3 regions of the Pseudomonas sp. MTM4 genome follow, and region 3 is predicted to be linked to each of the others. Evidence: predicted binding sites of a transcription regulator. Region 3 holds the regulator's gene; each other region holds the start of a gene.
The links. The regulator sigma-54, encoded in region 3, starts transcription at its own class of promoters, with help from an activator protein. The targets are predictions, from matches to a motif close to ANTGGCATNNANNTTGCTNT.
Positions count from the first base shown of each region.

Region 1: fliD (flagellar filament capping protein FliD) is a predicted target of sigma-54. The motif match lies at 1,728-1,747, and genes of this name have one in related genera.
Region 2: GYM54_RS07280 (flagellar hook-length control protein FliK) is a predicted target of sigma-54. The motif match lies at 3,167-3,186, and genes of this name have one in related genera.

Region 1 covers NZ_CP048411.1:3,223,917-3,229,289, forward strand. Annotated here, with positions in the region: gene fliI (flagellar protein export ATPase FliI) at 1-40, shown strand, start outside; gene GYM54_RS14925 (flagellar FliJ family protein) at 37-462, shown strand; gene flgM (flagellar biosynthesis anti-sigma factor FlgM) at 734-1,009, shown strand; gene flgN (flagellar protein FlgN) at 1,006-1,446, shown strand; gene fliD (flagellar filament capping protein FliD) at 1,771-3,078, shown strand; gene fliS (flagellar export chaperone FliS) at 3,075-3,473, shown strand; gene GYM54_RS14950 (hypothetical protein) at 3,457-3,777, shown strand; gene GYM54_RS14955 (flagellar hook-length control protein FliK) at 3,774-4,982, shown strand; gene fliL (flagellar basal body-associated protein FliL) at 5,020-5,373, shown strand, end outside.
Region 2 covers NZ_CP048411.1:1,607,415-1,612,787, forward strand. Annotated here, with positions in the region: gene fliN (flagellar motor switch protein FliN) at 1-36, opposite strand, end outside; gene fliM (flagellar motor switch protein FliM) at 76-1,047, opposite strand; gene fliL (flagellar basal body-associated protein FliL) at 1,060-1,590, opposite strand; gene GYM54_RS07280 (flagellar hook-length control protein FliK) at 1,892-3,130, opposite strand; gene GYM54_RS07285 (Hpt domain-containing protein) at 3,250-3,606, opposite strand; gene GYM54_RS07290 (fused response regulator/phosphatase) at 3,636-5,342, opposite strand; gene GYM54_RS07295 (STAS domain-containing protein) at 5,342-5,373, opposite strand, start outside.
Region 3 covers NZ_CP048411.1:3,910,486-3,915,858, reverse strand. Annotated here, with positions in the region: gene GYM54_RS17990 (HAD family hydrolase) at 1-391, shown strand, start outside; gene lptC (LPS export ABC transporter periplasmic protein LptC) at 400-972, shown strand; gene lptA (lipopolysaccharide transport periplasmic protein LptA) at 959-1,507, shown strand; gene lptB (LPS export ABC transporter ATP-binding protein) at 1,507-2,232, shown strand; gene GYM54_RS17970 (RNA polymerase factor sigma-54) at 2,382-3,890, shown strand; gene hpf (ribosome hibernation-promoting factor, HPF/YfiA family) at 3,959-4,267, shown strand; gene ptsN (PTS IIA-like nitrogen regulatory protein PtsN) at 4,274-4,738, shown strand; gene rapZ (RNase adapter RapZ) at 4,874-5,373, shown strand, end outside.

The sequences.
Region 1 (5,373 bases), 690 kb from region 3:
CAGCCTTACTCTCCTGCAGAGCATCATCAGGAAGCCATGAAACAGCAGATCGAGACGCTCTCGCGCCTGGCCAGCCTGCGCAGCAACCGGGTCAAGCAGATGCTTGGACAGGTGCAGTACCAGCAGAACCTTTGTCAGCGCTATCGCAACAACATTACCGGTTTGAGCCGTCTGTGTGGCTTCAGTGTGCCGATGAGCACCCCGTTGCAGCGTGATAATCAGCAGCGTTACAAAGCCACGTTGTACAAGATGGTCGAACTGCAGCGCCGCGAACTGGCTGTAGCCGAACAGGCGCTGGCGCGCATCCAGCAGGAGCTAATGCAGGCCATGCGCAGCGAGAAGGTCATCGAGCATGTGATCGATGCCAAGATCCAGCAGTGGCAGCAGCTGTTGCTGGCTCAGGAGCAGAAGATTCAGGACGGCCTGGCGGCGCAGAGCTGGTGGCGGGGTCGGATTGCCTAGTGGTTGTTTGAAGTCGGGAGTCGGCTCGGCTCCGCCCCCTCACCCCGGAAGGGCGAGGGAGAGAGAAGGCCGCCGCGGCGATAATCAGCCCGCACGGCCAGCACCCTCTCCCCGCTTGCGGGGAGAGGGTTGGGGTGAGGGGCGATCCTACGCCAGTCGTTGTTTGTGGTGAGCAGCAAAGGACCCGCCTGTCAGCCGTGCGAAAAATTATTTAAGGTTTCCGCCCGAGCGGTCGCTTGTTAGGCAGTAACCACCGAGTTGGAATGAGAACATGGAAATCAGCCGGCATTTCAAGCCCGCCATTGCGAACCCCACCGAGACGACTCCTGCTCGTCCGGCCAGCGTCCGCCCCGCCGCGCAGTCCGCTGCCCGCCCGGCCGAGAGCCTGCCGCTCGAGCAGATGCATGAAGCCTTGCGCGCAATGCCCGAGATCGATCTGGACCGCGTTGCGGCGATCAAGCAGGCGCTGCAGCGCGGCGAGATATCCACAGACATCGGTCAGTTGGCGAGCAGCATGCTCAGCTATCACCGCGGCAACGACGCGTGACTCAACGGGACAAACTGCTCGCAGTCGTCGATGACGATCTGCGGCAGGACTGCGGCGACTACCTTGCCCTGCGCGAATTGATGCAGGAGCTCTACGGTCGTCTGCTGGAACGCGATGTGCCCGAAATCGATCGCATCAATTTGCAGATCACCCTTCGCGTCGAAGCCATTGCCGCCCGCGCCCAGCGCCGCAGCAAGGTGCTTGCAGCTTTCCGTTTGGACGCAACCGGGGCTGGTATGCGCCGCCTGCTGTCCAGCTGCTCGGGCGAGCGCGGCGTGTCGTTGCAGCAACACTGGCAGCAGGTCGGCGATCTCGCCGTGCAGTGCCAGCTGTTTAATGAGCACAACGGCAAGCTTCTTGCCATGCACCACGACATCCTGCAGCAACTGCTCGCTGGCAATCAGGATGCCCGCCTCTATACACCGCAGGCTTACTGAGCCGCTTCGCAGACTTTCTGTCCGCTGCTAGTCAATGACTTGCGTAGCGTTCCCGCCAAATCCGGCCATCGTGCCGAGCCGATTCCTCGCGCGGTGCGTCCCATGGCAAATGGGTCTTCAGCCCGCTAAATAAACCGCGCGTCCAAGTCGCCTTTATAGAGCGTCGTTCCGTCATCGCCACAGGAGGAAGCGGTGTTTCCCCGTTTCCTCGTCACGTCGCGTTGCGGAAGCCTTTTTTCTGCATGGCTGCCTCTCGAACGCCCGTAATGCGGCCTTTTCGACTTGGCACCCAATTTGCTCAACAGACATCAAGAGGGGATGGTGATGGCTATAGATTCTGATTACGTACAGCAGATGTCGACGCAGTTGGCGACCTACGAAGTTCAGTCTTCGCTGGATCGGCTGAACCGCAACGAATCAAACTACAAGGCCCAGCGCGATGCGCTGAGCTCGCTGCGTAGCTCGTTGACGACCTTCAAGTCGGCCATCACCAAGCTCAATAGCAGCACTTCGAGCATGCTGACCAATAAAGCGACCTTTAGCCAGGACGGTTATGCCAGCGCTACGGTTGGCACCACCGCGCAGGCTGGCAGTTACGACTTTTTCGTCAAGCAGTTAGCCAGCAAGGATCAGATCGCATTGCAGGGCCTGACTGACTCCAGCTTAGCGGGCGGCGGTACGCTCACCATCGGCCAGGGCGGTGTGGATTCGTTCGATGTCGATATGACCGGCATCACCACCCTTGACGGCCTCGCCAGCGCGATCAATGACGCGGTCGATAACAGCGGCGTTCGGGCCACCCTGGTACGCAGCGACGGCGCGGTCAATCTGGTCCTGACCACTGAGGAAACCGGAGCCGCACAGAGCATCAGCCTGAGCGCCTCAGGCAACTCGGCGGTCGAAGCCGCAATTGCCAGCCCGACTCGTCTGTCCACCGCAGCGGACGCCGAGGTATATCTCGGTCGGGATGCCTCGGGGATCAAGCTGACCAATGCCAGCAATACCTTCGAGAACGTCATCGAAGGCGTCAGCATGACCTTCACCAAGGCGCATGCCACCGGTGAATCACCGCTAACCCTTGATATCGCGCAAGACAAGGAAGGCACCCAGGCCAAGGCTCAGAGTTTCATCGATGCATTTAATACGCTGATGGGCAGCTTCGACTCGCTGACCGCCAGCGGCAGCGAAAGTGCGGCACGCGGCGTCCTGGCCGGCGATTCCAGCATCCGTTCCATCGAAAGCCGCCTCAATGGCCTGCTGCGTACCGATTTCGGTGGCACCAGTCTGATCAATTTCGGTATCAGCGCCGATCGCAACGGCAAGCTGACCATCGACGCCAAGCGCTTCGAAGCTGCCGTCGCCAACGATCCGGAAGGCTTCGAGGCGCTGTTCACCGGCAAGGACAACCTGCTCGAGAGCATCGACAAGACCGTCGCCAGCTATACCAGCAGCACCAACGGCATGCTGAAGAACCGTATGGACACGCTGGACATGAGCCTGCGCCGTATCGACGAGCAGTTCGAGAACCTCCAGCAGCAGTACGACACCCACTACAGCCGCTACCTCAAGCAATTCACTTCCATGATGCAGACCATGCAGAGCATGGAGCAGACCTTCGGATTGTTCGGATGAGCACCTACCTCCAAAACGACAGTTACGACAGCTACCGCTCGGTAGACCTCGAAGCCCGTGCGGCCTCCGCTTCGCCTTATGAGCTGGTGCTGGTGCTGATGGATGGCCTACTCGATGAGTTGGCCCGCGCTCGCGGACATATCGAGCACAAGCGTTATCAGCAGAAGGGCATTTCTCTGGAGAAGTGCATGAACATCCTCAACGGCCTCAACGGCGCGCTCGACGAAGAGGGTGGCGGCGAAGTGGTTCAGGGGCTGGCGCGACTCTACGAATACTGCATCTATCGTCTTTCCGATGTCAGCGTGTCGCTGTCGCTGGAAGGGCTGGATGAAGTCATCAACCTGCTCGGCATTCTGCGTGAAGGCTGGGAGGGTGTCAGTGCCGCTCGTAAGTGATAGCGCGCGCCTGATGGAGCTGCACGATCAGCTGCAGCAGGCGTTGCAGGCCAGCGATTGGGGCGCCGTGGCGGTCGCCGATAAGGCCATCCGTCAGTGCCTCGAAGAGCTGGCCGGTCAGGAGCTCGACGAGCCGACCCACGCCGCCAAAAGCCAGCTCAAGCAGCTTCACGGCGAAGGTCTGCAAGCCTGCACCGACGAATGCGAACGGCTGCGCCTGCTGTTACTGAACCACCTGGAGTACGCCGAAGGGCGTGCGGCCTATCAGCGAATTGACATGTTCCAAGCCGGAGACAGGCGATGATCCAGCCGATCTCAAATGCCCACCCTTCCGCTGCGCCAGCCGACGCCGGTGGTACTCCCGTTGCTGCTCGTGGCATTGCCGCAGGTCAGTCGGGTACAGGTTCCCAGGCAGTGCCGGGAATTGGCTTCGGCGCGCGTATGAGCCTGATCGCTGGCGAAAGCGGCTCACTGCCGAATGCAGCGCTTCCGGCAGGCGTGCTCTCAGGCAAGGCGTTTCCGGCTTCGCCGCAGGCCGCTTTATCGGCAGCCGAACTGAATGAACCGTTGTCCATGGGCACGAAGGCCGAACAGGGCGACGACGCACTACCCGAGCTCACGCCCGAGCAGTGGTTGCTGGGCATGATCGACCAGCAACAGACCGAGATTCAGGCGCGCGACTCTGCACGCCTGGGTGGCGTGACCGAAGACCCGCTCTCCGATGCCTTGCCGACGTCATCGATAGCGGAACAGGCCGATGCGCTGCTTGCATGGTTGCCCGAGTCCCTGACGGGGCAGCAGGCGACGGCCCAGGCCGATCCCTTCGACGCGCTGGCCGGTCATAGCTGGCAACGCGCACCCGTCGATGCAGGTGCGATAGGCGCGCCTTTACCGCGTATGGCGGCGGAGCTGAATACCGGTTTGACGCAAGCGGCGACAACGCCGCAGCTCGCCGCCGACGTTCTGGCCGAGCCGGCACTGGAGCCGCTGCTGAGTGCCGCCGAGCCGGCGGAAGCGGGCGAGCCGCTGACGGCCACGGTTGAGCGCGGACAGGTGCCACAGCCTCAAGCCGTCGACCGCGCGCTGAAACTGCAAGCGCCAGAATCCAAGTGGGGCGAGCAGATGCTGCACGCCTTGCGCGAGAACGTCGATCTGCAGATCCAACAGAAGATTCAGAGCGCCACCATCCGCCTTGATCCGCCGGAGCTTGGCAGCATGGAAATCCTGCTCAGCCATGAATCGGGACGTTTGAACGTTCAGCTGTCTGCCGCGAATGCCGATGTGGCTCGTCTGCTGCAACAGACCAGCGATCGCCTGCGCCAGGAGCTGGTCGGCCAGCACTTCGTTCAGGTCAATGTGCAGGTGGGAGCCGACAGTGGTGGCCAGCAGGGTCAACAGCGCCAGCGTACGGCACTGACCGGTGAGGAGCTTCCGCAGGCGGCCCGACCGCATGAACAGGAGCAGAGCCGGCAGAGCGGCCGGCCCCGAGATGTATTGATCACGGTTTGACCCGATTCAACCTAATTAGCCAATTTGTGAGTGTGTTATGTCGACGCCCCGTCTCGTCCTTCTGATGCTGCTGATCAACGTGCTGACCGTTGCCGGTGGTGTCGGTGTCAGTTATTGGCTGCTCAAGCCCGGCATGGAAGGTGCCGTTTCCGAGGAGGTCGTAGCAGACGAGCCGGCTGAGCCCTCGGAATACGAGTTCTTCCCGGTGGAGAAAGTCATCGTCAGCGTGCGTGGTGACGGTCGTGAGCATTACTTCGTGCTGGATCTCGCGTTGCAGGCGGATGCCTCCGAAGAACCACCGAAGTTCGAGCAGGCCGAACCGCTGGTGCGTAATTCGGTGGTGGGTTACCTGTCGTCGCTGCCGTTCGAAGAACTGCGTGGCCTGAAGATC
Region 2 (5,373 bases), 2.3 Mb from region 3:
CTCTTCGGCGGAAGTGTTTTCGTGTTCGTCTGCCATCGTTAGTCCTCGACCGGCTGGTAAATGAATTGAAAGCTATCAACGTGGCCGCAATACGGACTCGAGCACCTGCAGGGCCAGATTGCCCTTGTGCGCGCCGAGCTTGACCTTGAAGGCGGGCATGCCGTTGGCGCGCATGATCATGTCATCCGGCATTTCCACCGGAATCACATCGCCCGGCTGCATGTTGAGAATGTCGCGCAGCTTCAGCTGACGCCGCACCACCGTCGCGCTGAGCGGCACGTTCACGTCGAGGACGTCTTCGCGCAAGGCGTTGACCCAGCGCTCGTCCTGATCGCTGACATCCGACTGGAAACCGGCATCGAGCATTTCGCGGATCGGCTCGATCATCGAGTACGGCATGGTCACATGGAAGTCGCCACCGCCGCTTTCGAGCTCGATATGAAAGGTCGACACCACCACCACTTCGCTCGGGCTGACGATGTTGGCCAGCGCCGGGTTCACCTCCGAATGCACGTATTCGAAGTTGACGTCGAGCACCGCATGCCATGCTTCCTTCAGATCGACGAAGGCCTGATCCAGCACCATGCGCACGACGCGCAACTCGGTCGGCGTGAATTCGCGCCCCTCGATCTTGGCGTGGCGCCCGTCGCCGCCGAAGAAGTTGTCCACCAGCTTGAACACCAGCTTGGCGTCGAGGATGAACAGGGATGTGCCGCGCAACGGCTTGATCTTCACTAGATTGAGGCTGGTCGGTACGTACAGCGAATGCACGTACTCGCCGAATTTCATTACCTGCACGCCACCGACCGACACATCGGCCGAGCGGCGCAGCAGGTTGAACATACTGATGCGGGTGTAGCGGGCAAAACGCTCGTTGACCATCTCCAGCGTGGGCATGCGCCCGCGGACGATGCGGTCCTGGCTGGTCAGGTCGTAACTCTTGATGCTGCCCGGTTCGGAATCGCTTTCGGTATCGACCAGACCGTCGTCGACTCCATGCAGGAGCGCATCGATCTCGTCTTGCGAAAGCAGGTCTTGAACAGCCATCTACAACGACCCCTATTGCAATACGAAGTTGGTGAACAGCACTTGCTCGATGGCAAGTTTGCCGATTTCCTTCTGTGCCAGCTCCTGAACGCTGGCTGTGGCCTGCTGCCGAAGCATCTCCTGCCCGACCGGTGTAGCCAGGCTGGCGAACTCCTGACTGGAAAACAGCATGACCAGTTGATTGCGCAACAGCGGCATGTGTTCCTTCAGCGCGTCGAGTGCCGCCTGATCACGCGACATCAGCGCCACGCTAACCTGCATGTAACGCTGCCGGCCACCGGTGTTGGAAAAATTGACGATGAATGCCGGCGCCAACACTTCGTAGATCGCTGGCTGACGCAGCGGTGCAGTCGGCGTATCCGAAGCGGCTTCCGGCTGTGCTTCAGTATCGCCCCGACTCATGAAGTAGAACGTGCCGCCGATCGACAATCCGACCGCCAGCAGCAGGCCGAGTACGATCAGGACAATCAGCTTGAGCTTGCCTTTGCCACCGCTCGTAGCCGCCGGGCTCGGTACGTCTGGGGGTCCCTGTTTCTTAGCCATGCCAAATATCCGTCATCACAAGGTGATTTCACTCGCAACGAAGCGCTACGAGCAACTGCTGTGCCAGTATCGGCCAGGGACGCGGAGCCGTAAACGACTGCAACAAGCCCGCGCTGATTTGTAGACGAATAGTTGGCGCGAAGTCCGCGTTCGCCGCAAGGGCGCGCCTCTGACGAACAGCGTCGGCGTAGGACTAGGGCAACGGACTTTTTAGTGGGAGGCCAGACCTCCGGGTCTGGCGTTTGTGTGCAGCGTCTTGGGCCGGGCGCGAGCCCGGCTCCCTAGGTCAATCACAAAGCACTCAGGCGTAGTAATCCACCAGACCGCGATCGCCCCCGGAACGGCTCGTGCTGACTTCAAGCGTGCCGCCAACGATTTCCTCATCCCCGGTAGCCGATACGCCGGCTACGCTCCGGCTGCGCGACTCGCTACCGTCGCCCTGCCAGCCCTTGGACTGATCGGAAACATTCACATCCATGGTCATGCCCTGCTGCGCGAACATATCCCGCAGGCGCTGCATCTGCCCTTCCAATGCGTCGCGTACGCCAGCGTGAGGGCTGAGGAACGTGACCTGTGTCTGAGTCTGATCCTTGTTCATGTCGATACGGATCTCCATACGACCCAACTCGGCGGGATCGAGCTGAATCTCAGCGGACTTGAGGTTCTGACTCGACAACCACATCACCCTGTCGACCACCGCTTCGCTCCAGCCTGACTGCTGCATCTGCACCGGCTGGCCCGGCACCATCGTCAGCCGCTGCGCCTGCTGAGCCTGGGTCTGCTGTGCAATCGCCTGGGTCAGCGGGTTGAGCCGATTGGCCGCCATATCGGTGGCGCTCGTGCGGCTCTCCTTCGGGGCATCCAGCTTGTCCAGCAGATCACTGAAACTTTCCTCCAGCGAGAGCTCGTCGGACTCTTCCGTCAGTTCCTCGCCCACCAACAGGCTCGCCGAGAGCGTTTCCTGGGTTTGCTCGGAGGCTTCATTCGGCATCACGGCGTTGGCGAACGGACTCTTCTGAGCAGCGGATTGGATATCCAGGGAGCGCGTGCCCACCATAGCCGGCTCGGCCTCTGCTTCAGCGGACTCTACGCCGGCCTGAGTTAGCCCCAGCCCAGCCAGAAACTCGCTGCCGGTCGGCGGCTGCGTGGCCAGCGATTCGTCACTGACTGGCACCTGCCCGCCCATGCCGAACAACAGCAACGGATCGAGCTCGGCCTCGCCATCTTGCGGGGCGTCATCGGCCATCTCGGCGTCAGCAGGCAATTCATTGCCGGCTTCGGCCACGGGCGGCTTTTCGCTGCCGCCAACCTCGGCGGTTTCCTGACTCGGCTTTTCGCCAGCCGGCTTGTCCCGGACAGGTTTTGCCGAAGAGTCCTGACGTTCGACCGGCTTGGGCTGGCGCTCCTTGGCGTAGACGTTGGCGAAGCTGGAAGGCTCGTCCCGACTGGGCTGGCGGGCGGCCTGAGGGGACGCGCCCGCTGCCTTTGCGACAGCCGTGGGAGCCTTGATGTTGAGCAATAGATCGGGGGAAACGGCCATGGGTCTTCCGCTCAGGATGATGACATTGCGTTTACTCAAGCAAAGTCCAGGCCATACGCTTTATAGACGCCTGTATCCGTAGCCCGGCCACCGAAGGTACACGCCAATGCACCCGCCAGTCAGCCGAGCCCGCCGTAGCGCTGGCGTTCGGCTCGGTAGAGAATCCGTACGATGGCAAATTCACGCTCGATGCGTTCGATCAAGTGGGGGGCTTCGTCGATCTGTTCGAGCCGCGCCGCTTCTTCCAACTGGCGACAGAGATCCGCCAGTAACGCTGCGCCCATGTTGCTGCAACTGCCCTTGAAGCTGTGGGCAGCCTGACGCAGGTTTTCCGCCTGACCGCTGCGGCAGGCCTGCTGAAGCAACCACAGCCGCTCTTCCGAATCGACCAGAAAGGTATCCAGTAGCACCGGATACTCCGCCTCCATCACCTCTTGAAGGGTCGCCAGCACGCTAGTGTCGAGATGATCGACCATCGATAGGCTCCTGGCTGGAAAGCAGCGAATTATGCATGAGCGGCCCAATGGAACTCGACATTCAGAACCTTGCCGTCCGGCTCCCAGTAGAAGCGTTCACTCATCTGACGAATCATCCGCAGCCCCCGCCCGCCCAGGCATCCGGCACAGTACTGCTGGTCCAGCGCCCGCTGCACATCGAATCCCGGTCCGCTGTCGCGCACCGCGATGCGTAGATAGCCTCGGGTCTCTTCGGACTTGACGCTCAGCTCGATGGACACTGAGCCTTCGGTCAGCTCACCCAGTCGCCGCTGGCGTTCCTGATAGTAGTTGGCAAAACCGTCGGCGTCGCACTTCATGGAGGAATCGAGCAGCAGCACGCCATGCTCCAGCGCATTGGCATAAAGCTCGGTCAGCACCGTGTAAATCGCGCCGGCACGGTGGCGCAGGGGTGTTATCTGCAACAGCAGCTGCATGGTCATCGGCAGTGGGTTGTACTCGCGCAAGCTGCTGGGGCGCAGCTCGAAACTGGCGGACCAATCCCTCGCACGCAACTCTGGCGCGCCGAGTGGGAAAACAGCCGGCGATTGCGCCGCAACGGCATCCTCCGCCTCGATCATGCTCACTTCGACGAGGCTCAGGTCGTCAAGTATTTGACCGTGGAAATCATGCAGCGCGGCTTGAATTTCATCCAACAAGGTCGAGGGCTCGGTGTTGGCATCCATGACCGCCAACAGCCGCTGCTCGCCGAACAATTCATCATCGGCACTGGTGCTCTCCAGCACACCATCGGACATCAGCAGCAGGCGATCACCGATCGCCAGTGGCAAGGTCTCGAGACTGTCATCGAAATGGAGCGCATCGAGTACGCCAAGCGGCAAATGCCTGGAGCGCAGCGGCAGCCGCTCGCCCTTCGCGGCCCTGAGCAGATAACCATCCGGCAGCCCGCCGTTCCAGACGCGCAACATGCCCTGCTTGAGGTTGATATCCAGCAAGGCGGCACAACAGAACATTTCCACCGGCAGGATCAGCTTCAACTTGGCGTTGAGCTCGCAGAGGATCTCTCCGCTGGAATAGCCTTTGGCGGTCATTCCGTAAAAGGTCTCGGCCAGCGGCATGGCACCGATGGCGGCCGGCAGCCCATGGCCGGTGAAGTCTCCCAGCAGCACGAACATCCTGCCGGCAGGCGCATGCGCGGCAAGCAGCAGGTCGCCATTGAACAGCGCGCGCGGAGACTGTCGATAACGGATGTTGGGTGCGCTCAGGCAACCGGCATGCGCCACCTTGTCGAAGATCGCCTTGGCGGCGCGTTGCTCGTCGAGCAATTGCTGATTGCGTCGCGCGATGAGATCACGCTGCTCCAGCACCGTCGCCTGCAGCCTGCGCAGACGATGCATGGCCTGGATCTTCGCTTCGAGGATGACCGGGTTGTAGGGCTTGGCGAGAAAATCATCGCCCCCCGCTTCGAGGCAGCGCACCAGCGCTTCGTGCTCGGTGAGCGAGGTGAGAAAGATGATCGGCACCAGCTCGTTGCCGGCCAGCTGTTTGATCTGCCGCGCGGCCTCGAAGCCGTCCATCACCGGCATCAGCGCGTCCATCAGCACCAGTTGTGGCCGTTCGCTCTCGAACAGTCGGACCGCTTCTGCACCGTTGGACGCCGTAGTTACACGATGCCCCTGACGACCGACGATGGCGGCCAGCAGCATGCGGTCGGCCGCGCCATCCTCGGCGATGAGTATGGAGAGCCGGCGAGGCATCAGGCTATCGCGAACAGTTGTTCGAAATTGG
Region 3 (5,373 bases):
CCATGGCATCAAGATGCTGATCAATTCAGGGGTGCGAACCGCGATCATCAGCGGTCGCAAGACGCCAGTGGTCGAGCGTCGCGCACAGAACCTCGGCATCCAGCATCTCTACCAAGGACGCGAGGACAAACTGGTGGTCCTCGATGAACTGCTCGCCGAACTCGGACTCGACTACGCTGAAGTGGCCTATCTAGGCGATGACTTGCCGGACCTGCCGGTGATCCGCAGGGTCGGTCTGGGAATGGCCGTCGCCAGCGCCGACGCCTTCGTCCGCGATCATGCCCATGGTGTGACCAGCGCCCGCGGCGGCGAAGGCGCAGCGCGCGAGTTCTGCGAACTGATCATGCGCGCGCAGGGCAGCCTCGAAGCCGCCCAGGCCGCTTATCTCTAGAGGTTCCAATGCTGAGCAGAATCCGCTTCCCTGCCGTCCTGCTGCTGATCGCACTGTTACTGATCGCTGTCGGCTACTGGAACATTCGCCCCGAAAGCTTCATGCAGGAAGCTCCGGTGACACAGGGCGAGACATCGCCGATCGACTTTTACGTCATCAACTCACGAACCGTGCAGTATCAACCGGATGGCAAGCGCAACTACGTGCTGTTCTCCGAGAAGGTCGAGCACGTCAAGGCCAGCGATGTCAGCCTGCTGACCCGCCCCGATCTGCGTTCCTATCGGGGCGCTGAGTTGCCGTGGCATATCACCAGCGAGCGTGGAGAAGTCGGCCCGAAGGGCGAGGAAGTCGAGCTGATCGATAACGTCAGGATCGAACGCAACGACGCCGAGGGACGTCCGACGATAGTCACCACCAGCCGGATGACGGTGCTTCCCGAGAAGGATTATGCCGAGACCCGCCAACCCGTTAGAATCGTCGCCGCGAACGGCGTGACTACCGCCACGGGCATGAAAGCGTATCTGAATGAAGGCAGGATGCTCCTGCTATCCAATGTAAGAGGCCAGCATGAGCTGCGTTAAGACCCTCCCCCTCCTGATCGGCTTGAGCATCTTTCTGCTTGGCACGACTGCACATGCGCTTCCAGAAGACCGCAACCAGCCGATCCGCGTCCAGGCGGATACCGCGGAACTTGATGATCGACAGGGCGTAGCCGTATATCGCGGCGATGTGGTGATCACCCAGGGCACCATGAAGATCACTGGCGATACGGTGACGATCACCCAGGACGAAAATGGCGATGTGGAGGTATTCACATCCATCGGCAAGCCCGCCTACTATGAGCAGAAGCCTGCGGTCGACAAGGAGATCGTCAAGGCTTACGGCCTGACCATCCAGTATTTCGCAGCCAACGAGCGCATCGTCCTGATCGATCAGGCGAAAGTCGTTCAGGAAGGCAATACCTTCGAAGGCGAAAAAATCGTCTATGACACCCAGCGGCAGATCGTCAATGCCGGCCGTGCGACCGATACCGATGTCACCACGCCGCGCCCGCGCGTGGACATGGTGATTCAGCCGCGCAGTAAAGATCAGCCGGCAGCGGAGCAGACCGAGTAATGGCGACCCTCAAGGCCCAGCATCTGGCGAAGAGTTACAAAAGCCGCCAAGTCGTGCGTGATGTAAGTCTGTCCATTGGAAGCGGACAGATCGTTGGTCTGCTGGGGCCGAACGGCGCCGGGAAAACCACTTGTTTCTATATGATCGTCGGGCTGGTGAAGGCCGATCAGGGCCGCGTGCTGATCGACGAACAGGACGTCACGCATCTGCCCATGCATGGTCGCGCGCGCGCAGGCATCGGCTACTTGCCGCAGGAAGCGTCTATCTTCCGCAAACTGTCGGTAACCGACAACATCATGGCGATCCTGGAAACCCGCAAGGACCTCGATCGCAGCGGGCGTCAGCAAGCGCTTGAAGGGCTCTTGCAGGAATTTCATATCCACCACATTCGCGACAGCCTCGGCATGAGCCTCTCGGGTGGCGAGCGGCGGCGCGTCGAAATTGCCCGCGCCCTGGCCACCGCGCCCAAGTTCATTCTTCTAGACGAGCCCTTTGCGGGCGTCGACCCTATTTCGGTCGGCGACATCAAACAGATCATTCACCATCTCAAGGCCAAAGGCATCGGCGTACTCATCACCGACCACAACGTACGCGAAACACTGGACATCTGCGAAACCGCCTACATCGTCAACGATGGCCAACTGATTGCCGAAGGTGGCGCCGAGACGATCTTGGCCAATCAGCTGGTCAAGGAAGTTTACCTCGGGCACGAATTCCGCCTCTGATGTCATTTTTTTCCGCCGAGACGGCCACCCAGGACTAGGCAAAAGCTTCGATGGCAGGCATATAATTTGCTTACATTGGCGCCTGCCAGCGCCAGCGAAATCGGAACAGGCGCGGTTGCGCCGGCAAACAAGGTTCGAAGTCCTCTGCCATGAAACCATCGCTAGTCCTGAAGATGGGCCAGCAGCTGACGATGACACCGCAGCTGCAACAACCCATACGACTGCTCCAGTTATCCACGCTCGATCTCCAGCAGGAGATTCAGGAAGCGTTGGATTCCAATCCCATGCTCGAGCGTGAAGAGGACGGAGAGGATTTCGATCACTCCGATCCGATGGCCGAGTCGATCGAGAAAAAGCCGGAAAGCACGCCGACCGAACAGAGCGAGCCTGACAATCACTACGAGGAACCCATCAACACGGTGGAGAACCTCGAGGAAGGCGATTGGGGTGACCGCATTCCCGATGAGCTTCCGGTGGACACCGCCTGGGAAGACATCTACCAGACGAGCGCCAGCAGCCTGCCCAGCAGCGATGATGACGAATGGGATTTCACCACTCGAACCTCAGCCGGTGAAAGCCTGCAGAGCCACTTGCTCTGGCAGCTCAATCTCGCACCGATGAGCGATACAGACCGCCTTATCGCAGCCACATTGATCGACTGCATCAACCCACAGGGTTACCTCGACGAGACCCTTGAGGAAGTACTCGAGTCGTTCGATCCAGAGCTGGAAATCGAACTCGACGAGATCGAGGTGGTGCTGCGCCGCATTCAGCAATTCGAACCGGCTGGCATCGGGGCACGTGACTTGCGCGAGTGCCTGCTGTTGCAACTGCGTCAACTGCCGGAGCGAACCCTGTGGTTAAGCGAGGCGGTGCGGCTGGTCAGCGACCATCTGGATATCCTCGGCAGCCGTGACTACAGCCTGCTGATGCGCCGCATGAAGCTCAAGGAAGACGAGCTGCGCCAAGTCATCGATCTGATCCAGACGCTCAATCCACGGCCCGGCTCGCAGATCGAAGCGAGCGAGCCGGAGTATGTCGTGCCCGACGTGATCGTGCGCAAGCACAATGGCCGCTGGCTGGTCGAACTGAACCAGGAGGCAATGCCCCGCCTGCGCGTGAACGCTCAGTACGCAGGCTTCGTCAAACGCGCCGATGCCAGTGCCGACAACACCTTCATGCGCAACCAGCTTCAGGAGGCGCGCTGGTTCATCAAGAGCCTGCTCAGCCGCAACGAGACGCTGATGAAGGTCGCCACGCAGATCGTCGAACATCAACGCGGCTTCTTCGAGCACGGCGATGAAGCGATGAAGCCGCTGGTGCTGCACGACATCGCCGAGGCGGTAGGCATGCATGAGTCGACGATCTCACGAGTCACCACGCAGAAGTACATGCACACGCCACGCGGCATCTATGAGCTGAAGTACTTCTTCTCCAGCCATGTCAGCACGGCGGAGGGCGGCGAATGCTCTTCCACCGCCATACGGGCGATACTCAAAAAACTGGTGGCTGCGGAAAACCCGAAAAAGCCATTGAGCGACAGCAAGATCGCTGGTTTACTGGAGGCACAGGGGATTCAAGTTGCACGCCGTACCGTCGCTAAGTACCGCGAATCACTCGGTATCGCACCATCCAGCGAACGTAAGCGGTTGATGTAAATGTCAGGTCGATTTCTTCCGGTGGCGGGTCATCCCGTCAATCGCACGTGGCAAAAAGGAGATGCAGTATGCAAACCAACATCACTGGACTTCATCTGGAAATCACAGAAGCCCTGCGTAACTACGTCGAAGAGAAATTCAGCCGACTGGAACGGCATTTCGATCGCATCATTGCCGTTCAGGTGATCCTCCAAGTCGAAAAGCTCAAGCAAAAAGCCGAAGCCACACTGCACGTCGCCGGACGCGAGGTCGTCGCCAATGCCGAGCATGAAGACATGTACGCGGCAATCGATCTCCTTGCCGACAAGCTCGATCGGCAGCTCATCAAGCACAAAGAAAAACAGCTCGACCATAACCAGGGTGCAATAGCTCGCTAGCCCATCATGATCCGACTAGAAAACATCCTGACCCCCGCACGTTCCCTCGTGAACGTGCCGGGCGGCAGCAAGAAGCGCGTACTGGAACAGATCGCCAAGGTGCTTGGCCGAGACCTTCCAGATCTGGATTCTCAAACCATTTTCGAAAGCTTCGTTGCCCGCGAAAAGCTAGGCTCGACCGGCTTCGGCAACGGGATCGCCATCCCGCACTGCCGCATGCCCGGCTGCACCTCGCCACTCAGCGCGGTGTTGAGGCTGGATGATCCGGTGGACTTCGATGCCATCGACGGCGCTCCGGTCGATCTGTTGTTCGTCCTGCTCGTGCCGGAAGCGGCGACTGACGAACACCTCGAACTGCTTCGCCAGATTGCTAGCATGCTCGATCGCGAGGACGTTCGTGAGCGTCTGCGCCAGGCCAGAACGGGACAGGATCTGTATCAGACCGTCGTTGATATTCAGAGCGGCCACTAGCGGAAACCATCTCGCTGGCCCTGCGACGAGTGAGGAAAGAGACGTGTCCCTAACCTTGCACCAACCACCTCGACAGTACAGCGTGCAGCCAGGCTCATGCCAGCACGCTCGTATCCTGCCGGGCGTCGCGCCGCCATGCGCCTGATCATCGTCAGCGGTCGCTCCGGGTCTGGCAAGAGCACCGCGCTCGACGTGCTCGAGGACAACGGCTTCTACTGTATCGACAACCTTCCCGCCGGACTGCTGCCGGAACTGGCGGAACGGGCGTTGCTGCATACGGAGCTGATACAGCCGCAGGTCGCCGTATCCATCGATGCGCGCAACCTGCCCAGCCAGTTGAAGCGTTTTCCCGAGTTGCTCGAAGAGGCCCGTGCCCGGCATATCCAGTGCGATGTGCTGTACCTCGATGCGGCGGACGAGACACTGCTCAAGCGCTTCTCGGAAACCCGCCGGCGCCACCCGCTGACCAATCAGAATCGTTCGTTGGCCGAAGCTATCCGTGACGAGGAGCTGCTTCTGGCTCCCATCATCGACCTCGCCGATCTCAAGGTCGACACGACGCATCTGAACCTCTATCAATTGCGTGACACGCTGAAGCTTCGCCTGCTGAACAAGCCGGAACCGGGTACGGCGTT